Prochlorococcus marinus str. MIT 9515: one gene and its partner. Each later gene encodes a partner of the first gene's protein in a complex. Links are inferred from orthologs where the notes say so. Each region holds a gene or a part of one and is shown on either strand. Other genes may lie near its edges.

Region 1 (15,167 bases):
ATCATGGAGTAATGTATGGAGTTCTTGACTTAGTTAAAAAATGCAAAGACAAAGGTATAAAACCAATTATTGGTAATGAAATGTATATCATTAATGGTTCTATTGACGATCCTCAACCAAAGAAGGAAAAAAGATACCATTTGGTGGTTTTAGCAAAAAATCATGAAGGCTATAAGAATCTTGTTAAATTAACGACAATTAGCCATCTTAATGGGATGAGGGGTCGAGGTATTTTTTCTAGACCATGTATTGATAAATCTCTTTTAGAAAAATACAAAGATGGTCTTATTATTTCAACAGCATGTTTAGGTGGAGAAATACCTCAAGCAATATTAAAAGGAAGGATAGATGTAGCTGAAAATATTGCATGTTGGTATAAAAATTTATTAGGAGAGGATTTTTATTTAGAAATACAAGATCATGGCTCCATGGAAGACAGGATTGTGAATGTTGAAATGATTAGAATTGGTAAAAAATATCAAATTAAAGTTATTGCTACTAATGATGCTCATTACATTTCGAATATGGATGTTGAAGCACATGATGCATTACTTTGTGTCCTTACAGGAAAATTAATAAGTGATGAAAAGAGATTGAGGTATACAGGAACAGAATATATTAAAAGTGAGATTGAAATGCTTAGACTTTTTAATGATCATATTGATAATGAATCTATTAAAGAAGCTATTAATAATACGGTTGAGGTTTCTCAAAAGATTGAAGTTTTTGATTTGTTTGGAACCTATAGAATGCCTAAATTTCCATTAAAAGAAGAGAAGGATTCTTTATCCTTTTTGACAAAAATATCTAAGGAGGGTCTTTTAAAACGACTTAATAAAGCTAATTTAGATGAAGTTGATGAGATTTATACCAAAAGATTATCCTCAGAATTAAAAATAATCAATGACATGGGCTTCCCAGATTATTTTCTAGTCGTTTGGGACTATATAAAATTTGCTAGAGATAATTCAATACCTGTTGGTCCTGGGAGAGGATCTGCTGCAGGTTCATTGGTTGCATTTTCTCTTCAAATTACAAATATTGATCCTGTTAAACATGGATTGTTATTTGAGAGATTCTTAAACCCGGCAAGAAAGTCAATGCCTGATATTGATACAGATTTTTGTATAGATAGGAGAAGCGAAGTTATTGATTATGTAACTAATAGATATGGCGAAGATAAAGTGGCTCAAATAATTACCTTTAACAAAATGACATCTAAAGCTGTACTCAAGGATGTTGCCAGAGTTCTAGATATCCCTTATGGGGAATCTGACAAGTTGGCAAAGTTAATACCAGTTGTAAGAGGAAAACCATATAAGCTCAATGAAATGATTGATAAAAAATCTCCCAGTCCTGAATTCAGAGATAAATATTTAAAAGATAGTAAGGTAAAAAGATGGGTTGACTTAGCATTAAGAATAGAGGGAACTAATAAAACATATGGTGTGCACGCTGCGGGTGTTGTAATAGCATCAGAGTCTTTAGATATGCTTGTCCCTCTTCAAAGGAATAATGAAGGACAAATAATCACTCAATATTCAATGGATGACATTGAATCGCTAGGATTATTGAAAATGGACTTTTTAGGTCTTAAAAATCTTACGATGATTGATAAGACAATTTCTTTAATAGAGTCCTCCACGGGACAAAAAATCAATGTTGATGAATTACCTCCAAATGATAATAAAACTTTTGATCTTATTGGAAGAGGAGATTTGGAAGGCATCTTTCAACTAGAATCCTCCGGGATGAAACAAGTTGTCAAAGACTTTAAGCCAAATTCTCTTGAAGATATCTCCTCAATTTTAGCCTTATATAGACCAGGACCTCTTGATGCTGGTCTCATACCAAAGTTTATCAATAGAAAAAATGGGAGTGAAAAAATAGATTTTCCTCATCCTTTAATTAAATCAATTCTTACTGAAACTTATGGAATAATGGTTTATCAAGAGCAAATTATGAAAATTGCTCAAGATTTGGCAGGCTATTCTCTTGGTGATGCTGACTTATTACGCAGAGCAATGGGTAAAAAGAAAGTATCTGAGATGGTTAAACATCGCAATATATTTATTGAGGGAGCTTGTAAGAAAGGGGTAGATAAAAAAATTGCTAATGATCTTTTTGATCAGATGGTTCTATTCGCTGAATATTGTTTTAATAAAAGTCATTCCACTGCATATGGAGCAGTTACTTATCAAACTGCTTTTTTAAAAGCTCATTATCCAGTAGCTTATATGGCTTCTTTACTAAGTGTTAATGCTGGTTCAAGCGACAAAATGCAGAGGTATATTTCTAATTGTTATTCAATGGGAATAGAAGTCATTTCTCCAAGTATTAATTCATCTGGAATTGACTTTACTGTTAAAAAGGATCAAATATTATTTGGGTTATCTGCTATTAAAAATCTAGGAGATTCTGCCATAAAAAATATAATAGAGAATCGTAACAAACTAGGAAATTTTAAATCATTTTCTGATTTATGTGATCGTCTACCTTCAAATATTTTAAATAAAAGAAATCTTGAATCTTTAATTCATTGTGGAGCTCTTGATGAATTTTCCGAGAATAAAAATAGAGCTCAACTATTTTCTGATCTTGATTATGTAATGGAATGGGCTTCCTCACGAAATCGTGATCGGATCTCTGGGCAAGGAAATTTGTTTGACTCCATCAGTAATATTGAACATAAGGAATTTTCCTTACCTAAAGGATCCAAAGTTGATGATTATTCCCTAATAGAAAAGCTAAAACTAGAAAAGCAACTTTTAGGTTTTTATTTATCAGATCATCCTTTAAAACATCTTGCAAAGCCAGCTAAGCTTGTTTCGCCTATAAGTATTTCTCAGTTAGAAAACTCTCACGATAGAACTAAAGTGTCTTTGGTTGGAATGATTCCTGAATTAAAGCAAATTACGACTAGAAAAGGTGACAGAATGGCAATTGTTCAGTTAGAGGATCTATCTGGAACTTGCGAGGCAATAGTATTCCCAAAAACATATTGTAGATTATCTGAATTTTTACTTACTGATACCAGACTATTAGTTTGGGGAACTATTGATAAAAAAAGTGATAAGACACAACTAATTATTGATGATTGTAGAGAAATAGATAATCTTAAATTACTTGTTATTGACCTTGATAATTCCCAAGCCTCAGATATAAGAATTCAAAACACAATAAGAGATTGCTTAGTAAAATTTAAACCAGATAGGGATAAATGTGGAATTAAAATTCCAGTATTAGCAGCAGTTAAGAATAATGAATCCACAACCTATGTTAAGTTTGGAGATCAGTTTTGCGTAGGAGATATTGTGGGTGTTACGAAATTACTCTCTGATAAATCTTTCCAAGTAAATTTAAAATCGTTGATTGCCTAATTTACTGTTTCTTATCAAAATTTTGAGATGCTGGTTTAAAAGCAGCCTTCGCTCTTTCAATATTCAAGGGAATATTTTCTATACCAAAAAAACTTCCCGGTTCTTTATCCCAACTTGCAGATAATATGCCAAAACTTAGCCCCCCTAGTCCTAGTAAGAAGAATAATGCCGATATTGCTATCGTTGAAGAAGGAGGTATTTCAGCAATATTTCTTGTGACAATTATATAACTTACAACAAATACGGACATACCCATGATTGTTGGTATTCCTGCAGTAAAAAAGATTCTTCTTGCCATCCTGTCAGCTACATATTTTGGTATTCCAGTTGATTTTTTAGTATTGGAGGTTATTGTTGGGACCTTTTTTTCTATACTTCTAAAGGCATCACTCTCAACTATCTTTTTCTTTTTTGTAAAGTTTTTCTTTTTAGATTGTTTTTTTTTCATTAAAGGAATTCATCCTCTGATTCCAATTTTTTTAATAAGGTCTTGATAGTTTTTGGGATCTTTACCTTTTATATATGATAGCAACCTTTTCCTTTTACCTATCATTTTTAATAAGCCTTGCCTAGAAGCGTAATCATGAATATTTCCTTGAAGATGTTCACTTAATTTTGTAATCCTTTCAGAGATCATTGCAACTTGTATCTCAACTGATCCAGTATCTGTTGGATGTACTTGATGAGATTCAATTAGTTTTTGTTTTTCAGCTGTATCTAGAGTCATTAAATTTATCTACTTATTACCACTTTACTACGTTATTGGCCTAAATTACTACTATTTTTGTCTAAATAGTTCATTGCTTCTTTTAGTAAGCTTTCAAACGAAATGGAATTTATTTCTAATGTCGCTATTTTATTATCTTTAATATCATTAATGAGTTTAGGGAACAAGTTTTTAATTTTTTTATTTGGGTAATTTAGAGATTGAAGTGTTAGCTCAAGATCTTCAAAAATTGAATTTAATTCTTTATTCTCTTCAAGAAAATTATTTGTTTTTAAATTTTCTTTTTCAATTTGTTGAGTAAATACTTTACTTTTCAATTCAAGTATTATTCGATCTGTCATTTTTTGTCCAATTCCTTGAACAGAACTTATCAATTTCTTGTCATTATTTGATATTGCATTAATTATTTGATTTAAAGTAAATTTATTTAATAATGCAATTCCTATTTGAGATCCAATACCTTTAATATTTAGGATTTGAATAAAAAAATCTCTTTGATCCTTAGTGAAAAAGCCAAAAAGTGAATCAGAATCTTCTTTTTTGATGTGTTTTAACCAAAGTATAATTTCTTTATCAGAAACATTTTTTGAATTTAATTCATTAAAAACAGATTCTATTGTCTGAATTTCGTAGCCTAATCCCTGACAATTTATTAGAATATAAAATTTATTATTAGTTTGCCATGAACTTACTAATTTTCCCTTTACCCAACTAATCAATTAACCACCATCCACCTGACATCCGATAAGAGCACCGGCGGTTCCACCTGCTGGAACAGCCCAAAATCTGTCTTTGCCCCTAGATGAAGAGAGAGCTAATCCAGCGCCAAGAAGACCACCTATTACTGACCCTTCACTACAGTCATTGTCATCAATATTATTGGCTTTCTCTCCACCACATGGAATTTCCACGTCAATTTCATAATTTCTAACATATCCAGGGCTTGATTTTGTCCCTGGAATATATTCTTCCCTATACTCAGTCCTGGTACATGTTACGGATTTAGGGGTTGATGCTTTTACTTGAAGAAATGGATAAAAACTGAAAAGTGCTAATAAGAATAATTTCATTAAAAATACTTTTTTTTATATTTTAAATCTTTTTCATAATTTTGCTAGTAGAAATAATAGTTCCTAACAAAACAAGTAATGAGCCTATTATAAAGTTTATGTTTATTAATTCATTGAAGAAAATAATTCCCCAAATAGAGCCAAAAAGTACTTGCAAATAGTTTATCGTAGCGGCTTCCGAAGTTGGTAATTTCTTTAATCCAATGGTTAAAAATGTTTGCCCTGCTTGGGTAAACATTCCTATACCTATGATCCATATTAAATCGTTAATATTTGGTGTTACCCAATTAAAAAATACTATTGGTGATAATGTAATTACAGATATTAATGGAAAGTATTTAATTATTACAAAGATATCTTCCGATAAGGATAATTTTTTGACAGTAATGTAGGCAAGCGAGGTTGATATGGCACCAAGAAATGCTATTAATACAGATATTTTATCTATCTCAATGTTTAAACTTGATAATTGATATGGATTTAAGATGATTAATATACCAAACCAACCTGCTAAAGATGCAATAATTATATTCTTAGAGATTTTTTCGTTTATTAGAATTCCTGCAAATATAGATATAAATATAGGGTATGTATATTGAATAACAGTAGAAATATTTAAAGGCATATTGCGAATAGCATAAAATATACAAACTAAAGCTATTGTCCCTAAAAGGCCTCTTAGTATAAGTAATGGTTTGTTCTTTCCCCAAGGATTTACTTTCCTTTTATTAATTATCAAAGATGTTATTAACAAGCTGAATAATGATCTAAAGAATACCAATTCGTATATAGGTATCCCATTATCGATCTTCTTCACGCAAAGAGTCATAAGACTAAAGAAGAATGAAGCAAATATTAAATTAATTTTATTAAATGATTTATTATTTTGATTTAGAAAATCTTTCAACATTACCAAAAATAATTTTATTGTGAAATTAAGTAGATTCTTTTAAAGGATTGACTTATAACATAATGATAATTAGGACATCTTTTTAGAAAATATATAAATGGGACCTTCAATACATCCAAGAACTATCCAGGAGGTTAAAGATAAGGCAGATATTGTAGATGTTATTTCTGAACATATTGTCTTAAAGAAAAAGGGAAAAGAATTTGTTGGGATATGCCCTTTTCATGATGATAATAAGCCGTCCATGACAGTTTCTCCTGCGAAACAATTTTATTATTGTTTCTCATGTGGAGCTGGAGGTAATTCTATTAAATTTTTAATGGAGTTTACTCGTAATAACTTTACAGACGTAGTCCTCTCTCTCGCAAAAAAGAATGATATAAATGTTATAAATGTTGATGGCCCTCAACAAGAGGTTTATAAAAAACAATTATCTAGAAGAGAAGAACTTTATAAGATTCTTCGAGTTACAAAAGATTGGTTTGTTTCACAATTAAATAATTCCTTGGGTAAAGAGGCCCTAAACTATTTAACTTCGCAAAGAAATTTAAATATTAAAAATATTAATGATTTTCAATTAGGTTTTGCTCCAAATTCATGGAACGATTTATTCAATTATCTCTCAAAAGTAGAGAAATTCCCTTTGAAGTTAATTTTAAGTGCAGGTCTTGTTGTCTCTAAAGAAAATTCTGATAAGGTCTATGATCGCTTTAGAAATAGATTGATAGTTCCTATTTTTGATATGCAAGGGCGAGTGGTTGCTTTTGGAGGAAGATCTCTTGATGGTCAAGAACCAAAATATTTAAATTCTCCCGAATCGGAAGTTTTTGAGAAGGGTAAAATGCTATTTGCGTTTGATAAAGCATCCAGCAATATTAGAAAAAGTGATAAGGCTGTTGTAGTGGAAGGTTATTTTGATGTTATTTCACTTCATGCAAAAGGCATTACGAATTCTGTTGCTTCTCTCGGAACAGCGTTAAATAAATATCAAATTTCCCAACTTTGTAGATGTACCGATAGTAAAAATATAATAATTAATTTTGATTCTGATAATGCAGGGATATTAGCTACTAAAAGAGTTATAAACGAGGTCGAAATCTTATCACTTCATGACCAAATAAATCTAAAAATACTCCAAATAAAATCATTTAAAGATCCTGATGAGTATCTTAAAAGAAACACTCCAGAAGATTATATAAATTTAATAGATAACGCTTCTTTTTGGATAGATTGGGAAATTGATCAAATTTTTGAGAATAAGGATTTATCTAAATCTGATATTTTTCAGAACGTTATTTCCTCTTTAGTTAAGTTATTAAGCAAACTTCCTCAATCTGCTACAAGAACTCACTATTTGCAAAAAGTCTCTGAAAGATTAAGTATGGGGCAAGCGAGATTAGCTATCAAATTTGAAGAAGACTTAAGAAAACAAGTTAAAGGGTTTCGTTGGCATGGAAGATCAAAAAAATTTGAACAGCCAAATGAAATAAGTCAACGTGAAAAAAATGAATCAGAGATTATTTATTACTATATACATTGTCCTGAATACAGACTTTTTATTCGTGAAGAATTGCTTAAAAGAGAAATAGAAAAATTTAACACTGAATATATTCGTCTCATTTGGGACTCTATTTCAACAATAGAAGGAAATAATTTTGGTTCAAATTATTTAGATGATTTGAGAAATTCAAATAATCAAAAACTTAATAATGACTTTATTTCTCTAAATTTAATTTCACTATTGCCTGATCACTTAGCTCTTAATAATTTAGAAGTCTTAAATAAAATAAATACTTTTATTAATCCAGATGAATTATTTTTAACTACTTTAAAAAATCCTAAACATAATCTTCTCGGAACCTTGTCTCTTTTAGAAAGATACAAATCATTAAAAAGGTGTAGACATCTTATTGAATCTTGGGGTTCTCAAAGACTTAAAACTTTAGAAAACTGTATTTCTATTTTAATCGATAATTCTTTATTAGAATCTTCAGAATCGAATAAAGAGATTGATGATGTCTTTAATGATTTAAACTCTGATGCTATAAAATTTCAAGAATTATATTATCTAGAAAGACAGCACATTAATCTTCTTGATAAACAACGGTGTGGAAATTTTTCTTCTAATCAATAACTTTAAACGAATTTATAAACAATAGCTTTTAATTATCTCTCTTACTTTTCTTGGCTTGTCTTCCATAACATAAGCCTCTAATTCTTTTTCATAATTTCCAGATATTCTTACTGAATTTTTTAAAGCTTTTAATTTTCCTACATGAATTTTATCTTCTATGTTTTTAATTACTCCTGTAGGTTTGTTGTTATTGCAATACTGGACTAGATGCGTTGTCTCATGCCTTAATGCTCTTTTTATATATAGACTTGTTTTGTGATTGTCGTAACGTTTGTCTTCTCTATAACCGCCTAATTTTTTAGCGTTTTCAGTACATATAACGATCGCTTTTTCTCTCTTTTTATAAAAACCTACAAACTTTTCATCTATAAGACAAAGATCTGTATTTTCCTCTATTGAATGATTTGATTTATTGATTAGTTCTATTATTTCTTTATCAATTTTGTTTATAAATAATATAAATTCAAACATATTCCTTTTTATTTAATTATATTTGGAATTTTTTTAATATCTGTTGTAGATCCGGAACTTAATGAATTTCTATTCATTGCCCATACTTGTTGTTTTTTTGCAATTGCCCAAGTAATTACTTCATTATTATATCTTTTATTCAAGGAGTCAATTGTTTTCATAAGTCGTATAGTTTTTTTTGAGTCTTCTTGAAATTCATTATTGATAATTGATTTTTGTAAATATTTGCAATTAGTTAAATCCTGCATTAAAACTCCAGCTTTAGATAATTTATATCCCGGCGTATAAATCTCTTTAGATAATTCAACTACTATTTTTAAAATAGTACTTGTGTTATCTGTTGCATTGATAAGTTTTTTATAAGCACTTTTTTGATAAGCATGATTTGAATAATGACTAGTTCTTGTAAATATAGTAATGGTAGATGATTTTAAATTTTGATTTCTCATTTTCTCGGATGCCTTTATTGCATAAATTGCTAATGCTTGAGTCAAATCTTCTAATTTTGTAATTGGCTTACCAAAGCTTCTACTTACTTGAATCTCTTTCTTTGGCTTCTTACTTGTTTCTATCGGAAGACATTTCTCTCCTCTTAATTCAAGTTGTAATCTTTTCCCGATAATACCTAATTTCTTAATGATTTCATTTTCATCCATATCTCTTAATTCATTGACATTTTTAATCCCTTTGCTCTGTAACCAATTAGATGTTTGTTTCCCGACACCCCATACCTTTCCCACACTAATTTTTCTTAAGTAATTAGTCTCATCATGGATTCTGACTAAATCAAATATTCCTGCTGAAGAATCTATATTCTTAGCTAGTTTATTAGCAATTTTTGCTCTTACTTTGTTTTCTGCTATTCCGATTGTTAAAGTTATTCCTAAATTTTGATATATTAAGCACCTTACTTTTCTTGCCCAAGGATTTAAATTTTTATCTTTAGGTCTCAGAATTGAGACAAAGGCTTCATCTATAGAGTAAATCTCGATCTCTTCAGAATAATCCTTTAATAAATTCATTAATCTCTTGCTCATATCTCCATAGAGAGAGTAATTTGAACTTAAAACTGCTACTCCTAAGCTATTCAATTTTTTTTTTACTTTAAAATAAGGAATTCCCATTTTGATTCTCAAAGCACGAGCTTCAGGACTTCTTGCGATAATGCATCCATCATTATTAGATAGGATTACTACTGGTTTATTCCTTAAATGTGGATTAATACTTTGTTCGCATGATGCGTAAAAATTATTAGCATCTATGAGAGCTATTGCTTCAGTAATTGAGCTTTTGCTTTTCATAAGTAACTATGTATTGAATAAATTACAACTCCCCAAATCTGTATATCAACATGATTCCTAAAACTGAAGTCCGGGTAATTATGATTTTCTGCTTTTAAATATAATTCATTATTTCTTATAGATAATCTTTTTATTGTAAATTCTCCATCTATCATCGCAATGATGATATTCCCTGGTTTAGCAGTTAAACTCTTATCTACTATTATTAAATCTTTATCTTTAATTCCTGAATTTATCATTGAGTCACCTTTAACTCTAAGAAAAAAAGTACTAAAAGGATTAGATATTAAATGCTCATTCAAATCAATATTTTCCTCAGTATAGTCATCTGCAGGAGATGGGAAACCTGCTGAGACCGAATCACTTAATAATGGAATTTTCACCTTTTTAAAAGTCAAATCAGAAGAATGCATTTTTATATAGTACATATATACTATATATTAAAATATTGAAATTGTGTCTGTTTTAAGATTTTATATAATAATTTTAAATTTTCTCTTTAGGCACGATGGTAAGGCGAACCATTAGAAATAGAAATAACTCTATAAATTTGTTCGACTAGAATTAATCTTGCAAGTTCATGAGGAAAAGTAAGAGGAGAGAGGCTTAGTAGAAGATGTGATTTGTCTTTAATATCTGAAGGAATTCCATCGGCATCTCCAATGAGAAAATTAATTTTTTTATTTTTAAAATTCAAAAGTAAGGAGGTTAGTTCAGTTGAACTAAAAGATTTACCTTCTTCAGTAAGGCAAATAATAATATTATTAACTCGAATATTATCTATATTAAAACTCTTGGATTCATTAATAATAAGATCAGGCATTCTTTTTTTGTATTGATTAATTCCTTCTCTTATCCATTTTTTTTTAATTTTACCAATAGCATATATTGATAGCCTGTTAGCCTTAAGCATGAAAAAAAAGAAAAATTTCTCTATTCATCAAGAAGATAATTAAATTCGTCATAAAGCTCATCTTCGATAGATAGATTTTTTGAGGAACTAGGTTTTCTTGAATTTATATTATGAAAACAGTCCTCACTTTTTTTTAATAATTGATTTGCTTCTACTGTCTCATTTAGATTATCTGAGTTATCAATTATCGAATAAAAAATCTTAGAAGGTTCTTCAAATTTTTTCGGATTAGAAAGTTTTTGAGGATTTTGAATTAAATTGTTATTGTTAAACAAATTATTATTTTTTTTAAAAGTATTGAGTTTACCTAAATTCTTTTTTGATAGGCCCATACAATTTAATAAAGATATAAACTATATATTTAATTTAAACATAATATTTCTCTTTTGGATGAATTTTAAGAACCATCATCAAAAAAAAAGATTTGGACAACATTGGTTGGTTAATAATTTAATATTGGAAAAAATAAAAGAAGTCGCTGAACTCGATGAAAAAGATTTTATTCTAGAAATTGGTCCGGGAAAAGGGGCTTTAACATCGAAATTGTTAGATTCAAAAATTAGTAGATTACATGCCGTCGAATTGGATAAAGATTTAATTGACCTTTTAAATAATAAATTTAGAAATGATAAAAAGTTTTCACTTCAACAAGGCGATATCCTTTCAACAAATCTTGACTCCATAAATAAAAAAATTACAAAAGTGATTGCAAATATTCCTTATAATATTACAGGTCCAATATTGGATATTTTTATTGGAAGATTAGGAATAGTTAGTAAGAATAATTACAAGAAAATAATTTTCTTAATGCAGAAGGATGTTGTGGATAGGATTTTATCTAAAGAAAGTAGTAAGAATGCAGGAGCTATGAGTGTGAGGATGCAACTTATCTCTAACATAAAAAGAATATGCGATGTGCCTCCATCATCTTTTAACCCACCTCCAAAAGTATTTTCTTCTTTGGTTGTTTTTGAACCATTGAGGCCTGAGAAACGATTAGATATTAAACTAGAGAGATATATAGATAAACTTCTTCAAATTTCATTTAATTCAAGAAGAAAAATGATTAGAAATACTCTTAATTCAATCCTCTCAGAGGATGAGATTAAGAAATTAGCTGAATTATCTGAAATATGCTTTAATTCAAGACCTCAAGATATTTCAATTAATAAATGGATTAAGCTTGCAGAGGGATGTATTAAAATAACAAATAAGAATTAGTAAAATGACAAAATTATCTACAACTAAAATTTGTGTGAAATCACCTGCGAAGATAAACCTCCATCTTGAAATTATCGGAAAAAGAGAGGATGGATATCATGAATTAGCAATGATAATGCAGAATATTGATCTTTTTGACTATATAGAATTTGAGAATAATCAAATAGGTGATATTGAATTAAAGTCTAATAACAAAGATTTAAGTCTCAAGGATGATAACTTAATAATAAAAGCAGCAAATTATGTAAAAGATATATCAAAAAAAAAAGATTTAGGAGCTAATATCTTTCTTAAAAAAAATATTCCTATTGGTGCTGGTTTAGCTGGAGGTTCCAGCAATGCAGCCGCAACAATAATTGGACTTAATAAATTATGGGATTTGGATCTTGATAACGAAACTATGCTTTCACTTTCCTCAAAACTAGGATCAGATGTACCTTTTTTTATAAACGGAGGATGCCAATTTTGTTTTGGAAGGGGAGAAATTCTTGAAAATTATAATTCTAAATTTGATTATGGCGTAATACTCTTAAAAAATCCAAATATTTCAATCTCAACTGCAGATACTTACAAAAAATATAGTAAGGAATATTGCTCAAATTTTTTAACTGAATCTGAAAAAACAAATGATATCAGAAATGATTTGAGAATAAACGGATTTAATGATCTTAATTCTTCAAATCAGATTATAAAAGTAAAAAATGATTTACAAATTATCGTTGAAAAAGAAAATGATTCTGTAAAGAAGGCATTATATCTTCTCTCAAATTTGCAAAATTGTTTATCTTTTTCAATGAGTGGATCTGGCCCAACATGTTTTGCTCTTTTTAAAGATATAAATAAGGCTAATGAAGTTTTTGAACAAAATCATAAAATGTTTAATAATAATGGATTTGAAGCGTGGGTCTGTAAATTAATTAATAGTGGCATAACCTTTTTGTAAAAACCTTTTTTTTCTATAGAAAATGAATAATGAAAAATCATCCAATATTAACGATGTTATTAAAAATCAAAATATCCCTGAAAAAGGCCCCTTAAGTTTTATAACTGGTTCATTAACAAGTTTTCTTCTTTGTCTATTTTTTTATTTTATAAGTAATAAAATTGCAATTTATTTTGCAATTCACAAACCATCCAATACATCCGAAATCGTACAAAGTATATCTTCTAGCATTAATACATTAATTATTGGTTTGTCTTTCTTATTAACCTTTTCCTTTGCTTTTATAGGTTTAGGTCTTTTTATTGTATTTATTCGAAGTTTTTTGGTTAAAAAAAAATAAATTAATAATATTATAAATAAAACTAATGTTTTTTAATGTCTGTTCATGACTTAGGCCTGTTAATACTTTTGCTGTCTCCCGGCATGATTTTGTCAATATTACTACTTATAACTTTTGTAGAAGGAGGCTAATTTAACCTTGATGGTATAAATTTATATATATGATCAATTAGGGAATTACTCGTGGCTAGTACTTTATTATTTAATGCTTTGAAAGAAGCAATTGATGAAGAGATGGCAAATGATGTAAACGTTTGCGTTATGGGAGAAGATGTAGGCCAATATGGTGGTTCTTATAAAGTCACTAAAGATCTATATGAAAAATATGGCGAATTAAGAGTTTTAGATACTCCAATTGCCGAAAATAGTTTTACGGGGATGGCAGTTGGTGCTGCAATGACAGGATTAAGACCGATAGTGGAAGGTATGAACATGGGATTTCTACTATTAGCCTTTAATCAAATTTCTAATAATATGGGCATGCTCAGATATACAAGTGGGGGCAATTATAAAATACCTGCAGTTGTTCGTGGCCCTGGCGGTGTTGGGAGACAACTAGGCGCTGAACATAGTCAAAGATTAGAGGCTTACTTTCACGCAGTTCCTGGGATCAAGATAGTTGCTTGTAGTACCCCCACAAATGCAAAAGGATTAATGAAAGCTGCTATAAGGGACAATAATCCCGTTTTATTTTTTGAACATGTCCTTTTATACAATTTATCTGAGGAATTGCCTGAGGGAGATTATATCTGTTCTTTAGATCAAGCTGACATAGTCAAAGAGGGGAAAGATATTACGATTCTTACCTATTCAAGAATGAGACATCATTGTTTAAAAGCTATTGAAGAGTTAGATAAGAAGAATATCGATGTCGAATTAATAGATCTGATAAGTTTAAAACCTTTTGATATGAAAACAATTTCGAAATCTATTAAAAAAACTAATAATGTAATTATTGTAGAAGAATGTATGAAAACTGGAGGAATTGGAGCAGAATTGATTGCTTTGATTACAGAAGAATGTTTTGATGATCTTGATCATAGACCTATAAGATTATCTAGTCAGGATATTCCTACTCCTTATAATGGTAATTTAGAAAATTTAACAATAATTCAACCGCATCAAATAGTCGAAAAAGTAGAAGAAATAATCAATGGGAGTATTTAAGAAATGAAAAAAAGGCAAGGTTGGTTTTTTTTTATTATTTTCTTACTGACTTTATCTATTTATTTATTAATTAATTTCCCATTACAATTAGGTCTAGATTTAAAAGGAGGTTCTCAACTAACTCTTCAATTAGTTAAAGAGGATGGGAAAGTTACAAAAGAAGAGTTAGAGGCTGTCAATGCAGTTTTAGATAAACGTGTAAATAATTTAGGAGTGGCAGAGTCTAATTTACAAACCTTAGGACGAGATCAATTAATTTTAGAGTTACCAGGAGAGCAAAACCCTTTATCAGCTTCAAGGATATTAGGTAAAACTGCTTTATTAGAATTTAGAACTCAAAAAGAAAACACAATATCTGAACTAAATAATCTTCAAATACAGAGGATAAAAATAAACGATTTGATCGATCAATTCAATATTGATAATAAAAGAAATGTAGATATTTCTTTAAACTTTTATGATAATCTAACTGAATTAGAAAAGGATATTAATTATTCTTCTAAAAATCAGCAATTATTTGATAGATTGGTCGATACTAAAAAATTTATAAGTAATGAAATTGTAAATCTGTTCAACAAAACAGATTTATCA
Region 2 (15,170 bases), 740 kb from region 1 along the record:
GGTTGGTGAATTAGCTAAAAAAGTTGCTTCGCTTACTGGAGCCGAAATTAATTATTTACCAAATCCTCGAAATGAAGCAGTCGAAAATGATTTAATAGTTGATAACAAGTGTTTCATAGAATTAGGGCTTAATCCCACCACACTTGATAATGGCTTATTAGAAGAGGTTCTTGAAGTAGCTAAAAAATATTCTATGAGATGTGATAAAAAAAGAATTCCTTGTATTTCAACTTGGACGGAGAAACAAGCTAAAGCAATAAAAAATAATTAAAAATTGTTTTAATATCTAATTTAAACAAGTGAAAATAGCATTCTTTACTGAAACTTTTCTGCCTAAAGTCGACGGAATAGTAACAAGATTAACTAAGACAATCGAATTTCTAACAAAAAATGGAGATGAAGTCATCGTATTTTGTCCCGAGGGTTGTCCTAATACTTATCAGGGAGCGACAATAGTTGGTGTAGCTGCTATGCCATTACCATTATATCCTGAATTGAAATTAGGCCTTCCTGGCCCCGCAGTCTCTGATAAGCTAGAACAATTTAAGCCAGATTTAATACATGTAGTTAATCCAGCAGTACTTGGTCTAGGAGGTATATGGCTAGCTAAAACAAATAATATTCCCCTAATTGCAAGCTACCATACACATCTTCCAAAATATCTTGAACACTATGGAATGGGAATGTTAGAACCGCTTTTATGGGAATTATTAAAAGCAGCTCACAATCAAGCCTTATTAAATCTTTGTACCTCATCTGCAATGGTTAATGAACTTGAAGACAAAGGCATACAAAGGACTGCTTTGTGGCAAAGGGGCGTAGATACTGAAAACTTCAAACCAGAATTAAGAAGCGAAAAAATGAGAGAAAAATTATTTGGTAAATATAAAGATGCCGATTCACTTTTGATTTATGTAGGTCGATTATCTGCAGAAAAGCAAATTGAGAGAATTAAACCAGTTTTAGAAAGCATACCAGGAGCATGTCTAGCTCTTGTTGGAGATGGTCCATACAGAAGTCAGTTAGAAAAAATTTTTGAAAACACTAAAACAAATTTTGTAGGTTATTTGTCTGGAGAAGAACTTGCCAGTGCTTATGCATCTGGAGACATTTTCTTATTCCCGTCAAGCACGGAAACTCTTGGATTAGTATTATTAGAAGCAATGGCAGCAGGATGCCCAGTGATAGGAGCAAATAAAGGAGGAATTCCCGATATTATCAACGATGGAATAAACGGCTGCTTATATGACCCAGATGAAAAAGACAATGGAGAAAAAAGTTTAATTGAAGCCACGAAGAAAATTTTGGCAGATAAAAATAAAAAAGAAGCTATGAGAATAGAAGCTAGAAAAGAAGCTGAACAGTGGGACTGGAATCAAGCTACTCTTCAATTACAAAAATATTATTCAGAAACACTAGAAAATATCTCTTAATGTTCTTTGAATTAAGCTACATGAGGTGGTGGCGTAGGATTAATAAATGTATTGATTGGAAGTATTAAAGTAGCTATATTTTGATTCTTATCAGGCCTCTGTTTTTTTGGAAATCTTTTCCCAAAAGGCACCCTAATAACATTAGTACCTTCAACAGAACCAACTTTTAAATTATTTACTGATAAATTATTAACAAAATTTGGTAAATCCAAATTCTTGATTGGCAAGAGTTTAACTTTGCCATCCTTAAGATCTTTGCTCATAGCTTCAAATACCCCAAATAAATTTGATGCTTGATAATAATAATCAAAAAATTTAAAAAAATTCTATAAGAAAATATTAAATTTTTTATTCAAATTGACATTAACTAAAAAAACAAGAAAATGCCAGTCTTTTAAGCACATTTTTTCTCCTCTAAGAAATCTTGATCATTGACATTACAAGAACAAATTAAATTTCTATCTCCATAAGCATTATCAATCCTTGATACTGAAGACCAAAATTTATATTCGTATTTACCTTTATAAGGATATGCAGCCTTTTCTTTTGAATAAGGATAATTCCAATTATCTGAGATCAATTCACTTATGGTATGAGGAGCATTACTAATTAGATTATTATTTTTAAGATCAATATTGTTTTCAATTTCTTCAATTTCTTCGCTTATTAAAAGCATAGCTTCACAAAATCTGTTTAATTCTGTCAAACTTTCACTTTCTGTCGGCTCAATCATAATAGTCTCAGGAACCGGCCAACTTATTGTTGGAGCATGAAAACTATAATCTATTAATCTTTTGGCTATATCATTTACACTTAAACCTGTTTTTGACTTCAAATCCCGAAAATCAAGAATGCATTCATGAGCAACGAAGTTATTTTGTCCTTTATATAAAATCCTAAATTTATTTTTTAATTTATTAGCAATATAATTTGCTGACAATATTGCATGAGTACTCGCCTTCCTTAAACCGCTTTGACCGGCCATCTTAATATACATCCAGCTTATTGGAAGAATACTTGCACTTCCGTGCTGTGAAGAAGATACAGAATATCCAAGGTGACTAAAAATGTTATCTGTTAAAGAATGGGAAGGAAGGAAAGGACTTAAAATATCAGATGTTGCAACTGGACCAACACCTGGTCCGCCGCCGCCATGAGGTATACAAAAAGTTTTATGTAAGTTCAAATGGCAGACATCCACGCCATAATCTCCAGGCTTACACAATCCGACCTGAGCATTAAGATTGGCCCCATCCAAATAAACGAATGCGCCAACTGAATGAATTAATTCACAAATTTCTTTGATTTTTAATTCAAAAACTCCATGAGTAGAGGGATAAGTTAGCATTAATGCACCGATTTTATTATCTAGTTCTTTGACCTTAATTAATAAATCCTCATATGAAATATTACCCTCAGAATCACATTTTATAGTTACAACATCAAAACCTGCCATAACAGCGCTAGCAGGATTTGTTCCATGAGCACTTTGTGGAATTAAGCATTTTTTTCTTGCTAAATCGCCTTTTGAAGCGAAATAAGAATTAATTGCCAATAGACCCGCAAACTCACCTTGAGAGCCTGCATTTGGTTGGAACGAAACTGAATTCAAACCAATAAGTTCACTAATCCATTTCTCAAGATCACTTATTATTTTTGAATAACCTCTAGTTTGATTAGCTGGAGCGAAAGGATGAATTGAAGATAAATTAGCCCATGAAATTGGACTAAGCTCTGCTGCAGAATTTAATTTCATAGTACAACTTCCCAGCGGAATCATTCCATCAACCAGTGAAAAGTCTTTCTCAGCAAGTTTAAAAATATACCTCATTAAATCAGTCTCACTTTGATAGTTCTCAAATATATTTTGTTGCATCCATTCTTTATTTCTTAGAGGAATACCTTCAAAATGAAAAGAATTATTAACTTTAATGTGTTTAAAATCTTCTTTTTTACCGACACCATTTGCTATTAAGCTAACTATTTTACGGATTTCATTTTCATCAGTAAGCTCATCTAGGGAAATTCCAAATCCTGTAGAATCCTCAATCGACGAACCCAAAGGTAAAATTCTAAAATTAAATCCGTTTTTCAAAGCTTCTTTATGAATCTTTTCAGATTCCTCGCAGTAAATATCCACACTATCAAACCTATTCCCAAGAGGTATTTTGAAACCTAACTCACAAAGACACGATTCTAAATATCTTCTTAATAAAACTAACCTCTTAGCCATTTTTGTTAAGCCATTAGCACCATGATAGATGGCATAAAAAGAGGAAATTATTGCTAGCAACGATTGAGCTGTACAAATATTACTAGTCGCTTTTTCTCTTCTTATATGTTGTTCTCTTGTTTGTAGTGCCAATCTCAGTGATTGTTCTCCGTTTTTAGATAGAGTTTGCCCTACTATTCTTCCGGGTATAAGTCTTTTATATTTTTCACTACATGCAAAAAATGCTGCATGAGGACCACCAAAGCCCATTGGGACCCCAAATCTTTGAAGACTTCCAACAGCTATATCTACTCCAAATTCGGCTATTGGTTTTATTAAAACTTGCGCAAGAGGATCAATAATTGATGTAACAATGATTTCTGCTTTTTGAGCTTGGGAAACTAAAAATGTTGGATCAAATAATTCTCCATTTTTCCCAGGAAGCTGAATTAAGAGACCAAAAACATCATCATAATTTTTAAGGTGCTTTTGATTAAAACGTTTTAAATCAATTCCTAATGGTTTAGCTCTCGTCAATAAAACATTAAATGTATGATCAAAAACATTTTCATCTACTAAAAAAATATTTGAGGACTTATTTTTCCTGGCGGAAAAACTCATTGTCATTGCTTCTGCAGCAGCTGTTCCCTCATCTAAAAGCGAAGCATTAGCCACTGAGAATGCTGTCAATTCACAAATTAAAGTTTGAAAATTAAATAAAGCTTCTAATCTGCCTTGCGCAATTTCTGCTTGATAAGGGGTATAAGCTGTATACCATCTGGGGTTTTCTAATACATGCCTTTGGACAACCTTTGGAGTATGGGTACCATAATATCCAAGACCGATTAAGGATCTTATTTTATGATTTTTATTAGATATTTCTTCTAATTCGTTCAATGCCTCAATCTCAGAACAGCCTATTGGCAGGCTATTTGAATATTTTTCTTTAAACTGAATATCTTCAGGAATAACTTGATTAATAAATTCGTCTATGTTATTAAAGCCAAGTTTTTGAAGCATTTTTTTCTCATCATTCTCCTTCAATCCAAGATGCCTTCCAATAAATAAATCCGAGTTAATTGAGGGATTCATATTTAATTTATTTTTCTTTAAAATAGCCGGTTTTTAAAAATTTGCTTTAATTTGGTGAAACCTTTGATTTATATTCATCTGAATTCATTAATTCGTCTAATAAAACATTCGATTCTGGTTTAATAATTAGCAACCATCCATTGCCAATTGGATCATTTTGCAAAATTTCTGGATTATCAATAACACTTTCATTTACAGAAAGCACTTCTCCTGCGAAGGGAAGATATACTTCTTCAACTGCCTTAACAGACTCTATTGTTCCAAAAGTTTCTCCCTTTTGTAAATTAGTTCCTTTTTCAACTAATTCAACAAAAACAATATCTCCTAATTGATCAATTGCAAATTCACTAACACCAATTTTTAACAATCCATTTTCTTCCTTTACATATTCATGTGTATCGGCATACTTTAAATTATTCGGAAACTTATAGGACATAATAAAATTTATGAAAAAATGAGAGATTCCCTTTCAATTAGATTTTCTTCTAATAACTCAAATACTAATTGAATTAAAGCAATTTTGATGTGAGCCATGTGAGAACCACCTTGAACAAAAATATTATATGGATCTCGTAAAGGAGCATCAGCTGAAAATTCACTTGTACTTCCTTCAATAAACGTGCCTCCTGACATTAATAAATTTGAATCATAACCACTCATTGGAGAAGGAATGACACTTAAAAAAGAATCTATCGGTGAAGAATTTTGAAACGATTGACATACTTTTTGTATTAAGTGTGGATTATTTAATCTAACTGCTTGAATTATGTCTGACCTGTAAGACTTTGGCTTTGGTAAAACCATAAAACCTAGTTTTTGAAAAACGGCAGCAACCAAATCGGCACCTTTGAGAGATTCATGCACCATTTGAGGTGCTAAAAATAATCCCTGCAGAATTAATCTGCCACAACCAAAGTTAATTCCTGCATCGGCTCCAATTCCTGGTGCAGTTAACCTACAACATGCCATTTCAACTAATTCAGAATCACCTGCAATGTATCCACCAGTAGGAACAATTGTCCCACCCAAGTTTTTAATTAGTGATCCAGCGATTATATTTGCACCGTTGGTAATTGGTTCACTTTCTTCTACAAGCTCTCCATAACAATTATCAACAAAACAAATACACCCAGGACTAAGAGAATGAACGAGATTGCAGATATGTTTGATTTGATTATTATTTAAAGATTTTCTCCAACTATAACCACAACTTTTCTGGATAAATACTAATTTACATTTATTATTTTTAAAAAAAGTTATAAGTTTTTCATCGTACGAATTTGTTTTTTCATCAATACTAATTTGTCGATATTCAACTCCTAAATCTAATAAAGAACCTTTTCCCTTTCCTCTAATACCTATCACTTCCTCCAAGGTATCGTAGGGATTGCCTGTAACAGATAACATTAAATCACCGGGACGCAAAATTCCAAAAAGAACGGAACTTATCGCGTGAGTCCCGCTTACAAATTGCATTCTTACAGCTGACTTTTCTGCAAGAAAAAATTTTGCAAATACATCATCAATCTTTTGTCTAGATAAATCATCATGCCCACTACCTGTTGATTGATTGAAATGAATAGTTGAGACTTTTTCTTCATTAAAAATTCTCAAGATATTCTGTAATTTGTCATAAATTTGATTTGATCTTTCGTGAAAAATATCTTTTAAATCTTCCTCTAATGCAATAACCATCTCTTTGGCTAAATTAAAATTATAATTTTTATTATTTTTCATTCTTTAAAACTCTCTTTTTTTGAAAAGCTATATCTCTTAAATGCATAAGAAAAGCGTTAGGTCCTCCCTCACTAAAATAAGAAAGTTTTTTTGATGTCTCATAAAGATCAAGTAATTCTCCATCTAATTCCTCTGCCGTATAATCTTTTATTCCAGCTATCACTTCCGCGAAACGCTCTCTTCTTAAAGGCTTTGAACTTGTATATGCCTCCATAACGACAACTTTACAATATCTCCAAGGCCTGTTTTGACAAAAATGATCAGAAAGAGCATCGCTTAATGTAGAGGCTTCATGATCTTCGATATACCAATCGAAAGATGAAGGAAGAGGTTTCAATCCTGAAAAAATTTCAAATAATTCTCCTGCTGACAATGGCTTACCAGAGTCATTTTTTAGTGGCAGAGCAGAATCTTCCAATGATCTCCATAATTCTGGGTGATTTTCTTCTAATTGATCCCTTATCGAATCTATACCTTGATCAAGAATCGTATTAACTTGTGCCAAAGCAAGAAAAACTTCTGGCCCTGGGGATGACAACTTTCCATTCCTTAAATTTGAAATCTGAGAATTATGCACTCTACCTAAATCAAGTATTTCAGAAAGCAGAGGCAAAACCCTGTGTGACCATGCATTTCTCTCATGCCAAAGATGAATCAAATGAGCCATAGCTCTTCGACCCTTCAATAATTTCTCCCGATATCCTAAACTCACGGATAATTAAAATAATCAATAGTATAGTATGATAATATTACATATCGGCCTTTTTGAAAACAGCTCTTCCAATATTATGAAATCAGTTATCTTCCAAGAAACAGCCAAATTAAAAAGACCTGTACCTGCAGAAAAGGTTTTAGAACTTCACTACAAATTTTTAGCTCCATCTAGCCACTCTAAAAATTACCCTCCTAGATTACATAAGACATGGGGGACTATATTTTTTATGATCGCAATACATGTATTATCTTTTGTAGCGTTACAACCACAGTTTTGGAGCTTACCCGCGGTAACTGCATTATTTTTCTTTTACTGGTTAACTGCATGCCTTGGAGTCACTTTGGGTTATCATCGATTGCTTTCCCATAGATCATTTGTTGTTCCAAAATGGCTTGAAAGATTTTTTGCCACGTGTGGTGCCATAAGCTGTCAGCATGGTCCTATTGATTGGGTTGGTTTACACAGACATCATCATTCATTCTCGGATACAGAAGTCGATCATCACAATAGCAAGAGGGGATTTTGGTGGAGTCACATGGGATGGATGTTTAAAGATGTTGAAGCTCTTAAAGCAGTACCAAAGTTAAGTGCAGATTTAATAAAAGACCCCTACTATAGATTTTTAAATAAATATTTTCTTTTTCTTCAAATACCAATTGGCTTATGCTTATTCGCAATAGGACAAAAACTAGAAGTTGGAGGCTGGGCAATGGTCTTATGGGGGATACCTTTAAGACTTGTAGTCGTTTATCACATAACTTGGTTAGTAAACTCAGCTACTCACTGTTGGGGTAAGGCTCCTTTTGAAAGCGGTGATGAATCAAAAAATAATGCTTGGGTTGCAGCTTTAACATTTGGAGAGGGATGGCATAATAATCATCACGCTTTCCCTAATTCAGCAAGACAGGGTTTATTCAAAGGGCAAATTGATTTGACTTGGGAGCATATTAAACTTCTTGCTAAATTGGGATATGCAAAAAAAGTAAAATTACCCTCTAGGACTTATTATTAAATATATAAACTAATAATTTTATGGCTAAAAGAGTAAAAGTCGTTTTAACAGAATCAATTGCCACACTCGGAAGAGATGGTGATGTTGTTGAGGTTGCTCCCGGTTATGCAAGAAATTACTTATTACCTTTCGGTAAAGCATCTAATGTTACCCCATCTATTCTGAAACAAATTGAACGAAAAAGAGCCAAAGAAAAAATTGCTGCAGAAAAATTAAAACAAGAAGCTATTGACTTTAAAACTGCTTTAACAACCATTGGTAGATTTACAATTAAAAAACAAGTTGGTGAAGATGGGGTTCTGTTTGGAACTGTTACAAATGGAGATGTTGCAGAGGCAATACAATCAGCTACCAAAAAAGATATTGATAGAAGAGACATAACAGTACCGGACATTCATAATTTAGGTTCATTCGTCGCCAAAATAAAACTTCATCAAGAAGTAAGTGCGGAAGTTAACATTGAAGTAACAAGTTAATAACTTTGTTGCATTATTTCTAAAAGTAGTCAGAGTATATATCTAAGTCTTCAATTATATGGTTTCGGTTCCTTTCCCAAATAATGGGTCTAATAAAAATTTCAAAAAAGACTATAGTAGCGAAAATGCAGGATTAGTTCCTCCCCAAAATATTCAAGCAGAAGAAGCTATTTTAGGTGGTATTCTTCTTGATCCGGATGCAATTGGAAGAATTGCAGATTTAATTAAACCAGAAGCTTTTTATATAAATGCGCATCAAGATATTTTCAAAACAGCCCTAATGTTACACACGCAAGGCAAACCTACAGATTTAACATCAATGAGTGCGTGGCTTGCAGACAATGGATCACTTGAAAAAATTGGAGGAAATTCTAAATTAGTAGAACTAGTAGAAAACGTTTCTTCCACAGCTTCAATAGAACAAGTAGCGAATTTAATAAGTGATAAATTTATACGGAGACAACTAATCCGATCTGGGAATGAGGTAATTCAGCTAGGATTTGATCAAACACAAGAAACTAATGAAGTATTAGATAAGGCAGAGCAAAAAATTTTTGAAATTAGCCAAGAAAAACCCACTAAAGGTCTTACTCAGGCGGCAGAAATTCTTACAAGTACTTTTAATGAAATAGAGTCAAGGTCGTTGGGTAAATCTGTTCCTGGTATTCCGGTCAATTTTTATGATCTTGATGCAATGACTCAAGGTTTTCAAAGAAGTGATTTAATAATTGTGGCAGGAAGACCATCGATGGGTAAAACTTCCATGGTTTTGAACCTAGCAAAGAATGTAGCTCAATCTCAGGATCTTCCTGTTTGTGTCTTCAGCCTTGAGATGAGTAAAGAGCAACTTACTTATAGATTACTTTCTATGGAAGTGGGTATAGAAAGTGGAAGATTAAGAACAGGTAGACTACAACAAGATGAATGGCCTTTACTTGGAGAAGGAATCAACTCATTAGGTCAACTTCCCATTTTTATTGATGATAAACCTAATTTAAGTGTTTTAGAGATGAGATCGCTATGCCGAAGATTAATAGCTGAGCAGAAAAAAGAACTGGGTTTAATAGTTATTGACTACCTGCAACTAATGGAAGGTACAACACCAGACAACAGAGTTCAAGAGCTATCTCGTATTACTAGAGGTCTTAAAAGCATGGCAAGAGAGTTAAAAGTACCAGTAGTAGCCTTATCTCAGTTAAGTAGAGGAGTTGAGTCAAGAACAAATAAAAGGCCTATGTTAAGTGACCTTAGAGAATCGGGTTCTATAGAACAAGATGCCGACTTAGTATTAATGATTTATAGAGATGAATATTACAATCCAGAAACTGAAGATAGAGGCATAACTGAAATTATTGTCACTAAACATAGAAATGGACCCGTTGGAACTGTTAAATTATTATTTGAACCACAATTTACAAGATTTAGGAATTTAGCTAATTAATTCATCACGAAAATGAAAAAGCAACAATCCTCCAATGAATCTTTTGACGTTATTGTTATTGGAGGAGGACATGCAGGATGTGAAGCTGCCATTACGACAGCTAAATTAGGCTTTTCAACCGCATTATTCACAATAAATTTGGATAGAATTGCTTGGCAACCATGCAACCCCGCGGTAGGTGGACCAGCAAAAAGTCAATTAGTACATGAAGTTGATGCTTTAGGTGGAATCATTGGGAAACTAGCTGATGAGACAGCAATACAGAAAAGAATATTAAATGCGAGCAGAGGGCCAGCAGTTTGGGCATTAAGGGCTCAAACCGATAAAAGAGAATATTCGAAACGAATGATAGAGATACTACAAAACACTGATAATCTATCTTTGAAAGAAGCCATGATTACTGAATTATTGATAAAAGAGGTTGAAACTTTTACCAAAAACTCAAAGAATACGACAAAGCAAATTAAAGGTGTGAAAACTTTTTTTGGAACCTGCTATTCTGCAAAATCAATAATAATAACTGCCGGAACTTTTTTGGAAGGGAGAATCTGGATAGGTAATAAATCGATGTCTGCAGGGAGATCCGGAGAGCAAGCGGCTCAAGGTTTAACTGAAAGCTTACATAGTCTTGGAATAAAAACTGAGAGACTAAAAACTGGAACTCCTGCAAGAGTGGATAAAAAAAGTATTTCTTTTGATGCATTAGATATTCAGCCAAGCACAGCTTCAGATAAATATTTTTCATTTGATCCCAAAATAAAAAACGACATGCCACAAATTTGTTGCCACATAACACGAACAACTCAAAAAACTCATGAATTAATTCGTAATAATTTGCATTTAACCCCAATTTATGGAGGATTTATAGATAGTAAAGGACCTCGATATTGCCCTTCTATAGAAGACAAAATCGTAAAATTTGCAGATAAAAATTCACATCAAATTTTCTTAGAACCTGAAGGGATAAATACGCCTGAAATTTACGTACAAGGATTCTCAACTGGGTTACCTGAAAATATTCAATTAGAACTTTTAAGAACATTACCAGGTTTAAATAAATGTAAAATGCTTAGGCCTGCTTATGCTGTCGAGTATGAATACATTCCTGCAACTCAACTTAAGTTATCATTGGAAACTATTGAGATAGACAATTTATTTAGTGCTGGACAAATCAATGGTACAACTGGCTATGAAGAGGCTGCTGCTCAAGGATTAGTAGCTGGAATAAATGCAACTAGAAAACTTAATATGAAAGATCCAATAATCTTTTCAAGAGAGAGCAGCTATATAGGCACTATGATCAATGACTTAATAACACGAGATCTAAAAGAACCATATAGAGTTCTCACAAGTAGAAGTGAATACAGACTTACTTTACGAGGAGACAATGCCGATAGGAGATTGACTCCTTTGGGTTTTGAAATAGGATTAATTGATGAACGAAGATGGTTTGCTCATAAAGAAAAAATGAAATTACTTAAAGAAGAAAATTCAAGATTAGAAAATACACGTTTAAAATGTACTGATGAAATCGCCAGAAACATAGAGTTAGAAAGTGGCTCAAAAATTAAAGGATCGACGACATTGAAAGATCTTTTAAAAAGACCAAATGTTCACTACTCTGATTTTATAAAATATGATTTGGCAAACAAAAGTCTACCAATAGCAGTTATGGAAGGAGTTGAAATAGACATTAAATACGAAGGTTACCTTAAAAGACAACAAAATAATATCGATCAGATAAATCGTCAAAGTCTCAAATCACTGCCAATCGAAATTAATTATGACCTAATAGATACTCTATCTTTAGAGGCCCGCGAAAACTTAAATAAAATAAAACCTACTAATTTTGGGGATGCCTCCAAAATACCCGGTGTCAGTAAAGCTGATTTAACAGCATTACTAGTTTGGCTTAAAATAAAAGAAATAAAAAAAGAAAAGACAAATAGTTTTGTTGAAAAAAAGTTATCATCTTAAAAGAAATTGGTATCATCACTGAATAATAAACTCTTTAACTCACCAAGAATTTTATGGGAAGAGAAAGCTACTGCTTTCTTAGTTGAAAATTCTTTACCAAAAATATCTGGCTCATGGAAATTAATGTTATTAGGTGATGGTAGTCCAACAAGACATTTACAACTTTTAACTAATCAAGAAACAAAAATCAAATTAATATCTATGCAAATAGATCCTCTCTTTAATAAAGAAGGTCCAATAGAAATCAATCAATTAAAAGAACCTTTAATTAGAAGGCAAGTTTGGATTAAAAATCAAAACGAAAGTCTTGCGTGGGCTGAAAGTTGGTGGAATTCACAACAAGTCAGTGAGAATTTAAAAGCAAAAGAAGAACCAATTTGGAAAAACTTAACTCAAGATAGATCAGAATTGTTTAGAGAAGTCGATAGCATTTCAATAGTTAATGCGAATTGGTTGGAGGAAGAATTTTGTTTTAAAGGTCCATTTTGGTCAAGAAATTACAGATTTTTTCGTAATAAACAACCTTTAACCATTATTCGTGAGGTCTTCAACCCTCAATTAGAAACTTGGTTAGGTTCCTCAGGAATTCAAAATTTTTCTAATCTATATTCTTCTTCTTCGTCTTGACCTTGGAAGACTTCTCCCATTATTTAAACCACTTGTTATGTTATCTTCATCACCATTAAGATCATCAATTTTTTCAGCAGATCTTTGCCATCTATTAACTTTTAAGTCTGAATCATCCGGCCATTCATCAAAATAGTTTGATTTTCCATAAGGCAACTTCTTTTGTTCATCTATTTGAATATTTTTAGGTTGTCTTAAAGATAAGGCCTCTAAAGGACGTTTTGAGGATATCTTTGCTAATTCATCAGATCTAGATTCTCTTGAAAAAGATTTAATATCTTGTACATGTGCATAACTATTTTCCTGATCTGACAAATCTTCCTCTTCAAAAAACACATCCATTTTATCTGAAACCCATTTACCAACATTTTTAACATTCCTGCGAGATATTCCTCGGAAATCAGTACTCCTTTTATTTCCGGGTCTTGAACCTGATACCCCATCAACAAATTGTCTTCCTGTTTCAACAATTTTATCAACTTGCTTATCAAGTATTGTTCTATCAAAATTATTTCTAAAGTTTCTAGGCCTGCGAGAATCCATAAATTATCTTTGTTTTAAATATCAAGTTACAACAACATAATAGGAAATTCTAAATAAAGAAACATAATCACATTTTTAAATTGTCAATCAAATAAAATTAAACAGTTTTTATTCCAAGATCCATTAAAAAACAAATTACAGCATTTTTTACAAGCGATATTCTTCATCCTTTTTCTATACATATATTTCTCCCCGCAATTTAAGCATTTTCCTATATATTTTAATGCTTTTCTTTCAACTGGAAAATTATGTCTAATACTTATCTGAAAATTTTTTTCTTCTTTGTTGATTTGGTTCATTTTACTTAGAAAATTTGGCCCGTGTATCTCATTAATATTCAAAATCCTATCTACCCAGGCATGAATCATTTCATGGCAGAGCGTACTATAAATTTGATTAGACGATAATTTACTTAAAATTGGCTTTGATAAAATAATCTCAGAATCAATAACTCCATTAAATTGTTTTCGCTTATAAAAACCTGCAGTTGTTTTTAATCTGTTATCACTCCATCTAACCTTTACTAAAGGCTCTTTATTAATTGTTAGAGATTGATCAAAAAATTGCTTATTAAATTTATGGAATATTGGTAAAAGAGGAATTACAGACATTATCGATTAAATTTAGTATTATTTTGACAAAAAAAGTCATCAAAAACGATTTATTTTCTTAAAATTAAAAAAAATCAAATTTTAAAATGGATGCATTACTAGTAAAAGATATTGGTGTCAAAGCTTTATTAATAGGTGGAGCAGTACTTGTTTCTTTTTGGACATTCAATGCTGTTAAGCTTGTTATAAGTGCAAGAGGAATTAATCCATTAGTTCGAAAATTCTTTGATCAAGTAGCAGCAGGAAGAATAGACGCTGCCTATGGACTTACTACAAAAACTTACAAAACACATGTAAAACGTCAAGACTTTTTAAAGTTTTTAGCTGGCTTAAATTTAAATAAATATAGAAATCTAAAGTCAGGAAGACCTAGAGTTCAAGAAGATCAGATCATAATTACTTTAAATTTAAAATCTGAAGATAAAAAAGAAGAGCTTCCACTAGATTTTACTTTTTCAAAAACTGACAAAGATTGGAAGATAGACAGAATTGCCAAAGTAAATTAGTAAAGGTTTAAATACTTGTGAAACATCAAGAACTTCGGGAAGAAGAAATAATAAAAAAATTAGAATTAAACCCAAGCAGGTTAGATAAAGAACAAATCATTTTTGAAGCAATGAAAAAAGGGCTTAATGATTTTTTTGATGGAATACGTATGGCCTTAGATCCCTTAGTAACTTTTGGTGTAAAGCAAGTGCCAGAGAAAGTAGAAGAGACATCTAATAAAGGATGTAAATGGAGTGATTTTAAAGGATTAACAACTCAATTGATCCAAAGAGAACTGACTGGGTATGCCGCTAGAGATGCGATCAAATCAGTTATGAACTCTGCGACTAAAGAGCAATGGAACGGATTTTACAGACGAGTATTAATTAAAGACCTCCGCTGTGGTGTTTCTGAAAAAACAATTAACAAAGTTGCAAAAAAATTTCCACAGTATGCGATACCTATATTCTCGTGTCCCCTTGCTCATGACAGCGCAAACCATGAAAAGAAAATGATAGGCAAAAAACAAATTGAAATTAAACTAGACGGAGTCAGAGTATTGACAATTATTAGGAATAATAAAGTAGAAATGTTTTCGCGCAACGGCAAGCAGTTTCATAACTTTGGTCATATCATTGCAGAAATAGAAAAAGTATTAGAAAAACATCCTGATCCCCAAGATTTAGTATTAGACGGTGAAGTGATGAGTGCTAATTTCCAAGACCTGATGAAGCAAGTTCACAGAAAAGATGGTAAAGAATCAAAAGATGCAGTCTTACACTTATTTGATATATGTCCACTTAAAAAT

What was found.
Region 2: the proteins of dnaG (region 1) and dnaB are in contact, whole or in part, in a crystal structure (PDB 2R6A), measured with the Geobacillus stearothermophilus proteins. The link is inferred for Prochlorococcus marinus str. MIT 9515 from one-to-one orthologs. Residues at the interface, in WP_049624496.1 of Geobacillus stearothermophilus: Lys456, Leu457, Leu458, Pro459, Ala460, Asn463, Ala464, Leu467, Leu535, Leu536, Ile537, Ala538, Gln544, Glu545, Asp548, Tyr549, His552; in WP_033016901.1 of Geobacillus stearothermophilus: Ser13, Glu15, Ala16, Gln18, Glu91, Leu92, Asp94, Ala95, Val96, Pro97, Thr98, Ala99, Ala100, Asn101, Tyr104, Tyr105, Ile108.

What each region holds. Positions count from the first base shown.
Region 1 is NC_008817.1:906,256-921,422, reverse strand. What follows is about bases 5,776-8,702. They hold dnaG (DNA primase), read left to right. Parts: upstream 5,776-6,184; coding sequence 6,185-8,221; downstream 8,222-8,702. Other genes in these bases: P9515_RS04970 (Y-family DNA polymerase), read right to left, coding at 8,701-8,702; P9515_RS04975 (hypothetical protein), read right to left, coding at 8,234-8,692; P9515_RS04985 (DMT family transporter), read right to left, coding at 5,776-6,087. In the rest of the region: P9515_RS05010 (DNA polymerase III subunit alpha), read left to right, coding at 1-3,380; P9515_RS05005 (PAM68 family protein), read right to left, coding at 3,382-3,828; rpsO (30S ribosomal protein S15), read right to left, coding at 3,838-4,107; Holliday junction branch migration protein RuvA, read right to left, coding at 4,140-4,826; P9515_RS04990 (glycine zipper 2TM domain-containing protein), read right to left, coding at 4,827-5,177; more of P9515_RS04985, read right to left, coding at 5,200-5,775; more of P9515_RS04970, read right to left, coding at 8,703-9,993; P9515_RS04965 (LexA family protein), read right to left, coding at 9,990-10,406; P9515_RS04960 (23S rRNA (pseudouridine(1915)-N(3))-methyltransferase RlmH), read right to left, coding at 10,493-10,906; P9515_RS04955 (hypothetical protein), read right to left, coding at 10,927-11,238; 16S rRNA (adenine(1518)-N(6)/adenine(1519)-N(6))-dimethyltransferase RsmA, read left to right, coding at 11,297-12,127; ispE (4-(cytidine 5'-diphospho)-2-C-methyl-D-erythritol kinase), read left to right, coding at 12,132-13,070; P9515_RS04940 (DUF3082 domain-containing protein), read left to right, coding at 13,093-13,410; P9515_RS04935 (pyruvate dehydrogenase complex E1 component subunit beta), read left to right, coding at 13,593-14,576; protein translocase subunit SecD, read left to right, coding at 14,580-15,167. UniProt on the Escherichia coli protein: RNA polymerase that catalyzes the synthesis of short RNA molecules used as primers for DNA polymerase during DNA replication.
Region 2 is NC_008817.1:1,643,729-1,658,898, forward strand. What follows is about bases 7,997-10,926. They hold dnaB (replicative DNA helicase), read left to right. Parts: upstream 7,997-8,735; coding sequence 8,736-10,118; downstream 10,119-10,926. Other genes in these bases: P9515_RS08945 (acyl-CoA desaturase), read left to right, coding at 7,997-8,201; rplI (50S ribosomal protein L9), read left to right, coding at 8,222-8,677; mnmG (tRNA uridine-5-carboxymethylaminomethyl(34) synthesis enzyme MnmG), read left to right, coding at 10,131-10,926. Outside these bases: P9515_RS08910 (NAD-dependent epimerase/dehydratase family protein), read left to right, coding at 1-271; P9515_RS08915 (glycosyltransferase family 4 protein), read left to right, coding at 300-1,433; P9515_RS08920 (hypothetical protein), read right to left, coding at 1,445-1,696; gcvP (aminomethyl-transferring glycine dehydrogenase), read right to left, coding at 1,828-4,737; glycine cleavage system protein GcvH, read right to left, coding at 4,784-5,173; P9515_RS08935 (methionine gamma-lyase family protein), read right to left, coding at 5,182-6,474; P9515_RS08940 (hypothetical protein), read right to left, coding at 6,464-7,186; more of P9515_RS08945, read left to right, coding at 7,263-7,996; more of mnmG, read left to right, coding at 10,927-12,095; P9515_RS08965 (chorismate lyase), read left to right, coding at 12,102-12,722; P9515_RS08970 (hypothetical protein), read right to left, coding at 12,699-13,265; P9515_RS08975 (SprT family zinc-dependent metalloprotease), read right to left, coding at 13,349-13,876; P9515_RS08980 (hypothetical protein), read left to right, coding at 13,963-14,382; P9515_RS08985 (ATP-dependent DNA ligase), read left to right, coding at 14,400-15,170. UniProt on the Escherichia coli protein: The main replicative DNA helicase, it participates in initiation and elongation during chromosome replication. Travels ahead of the DNA replisome, separating dsDNA into templates for DNA synthesis.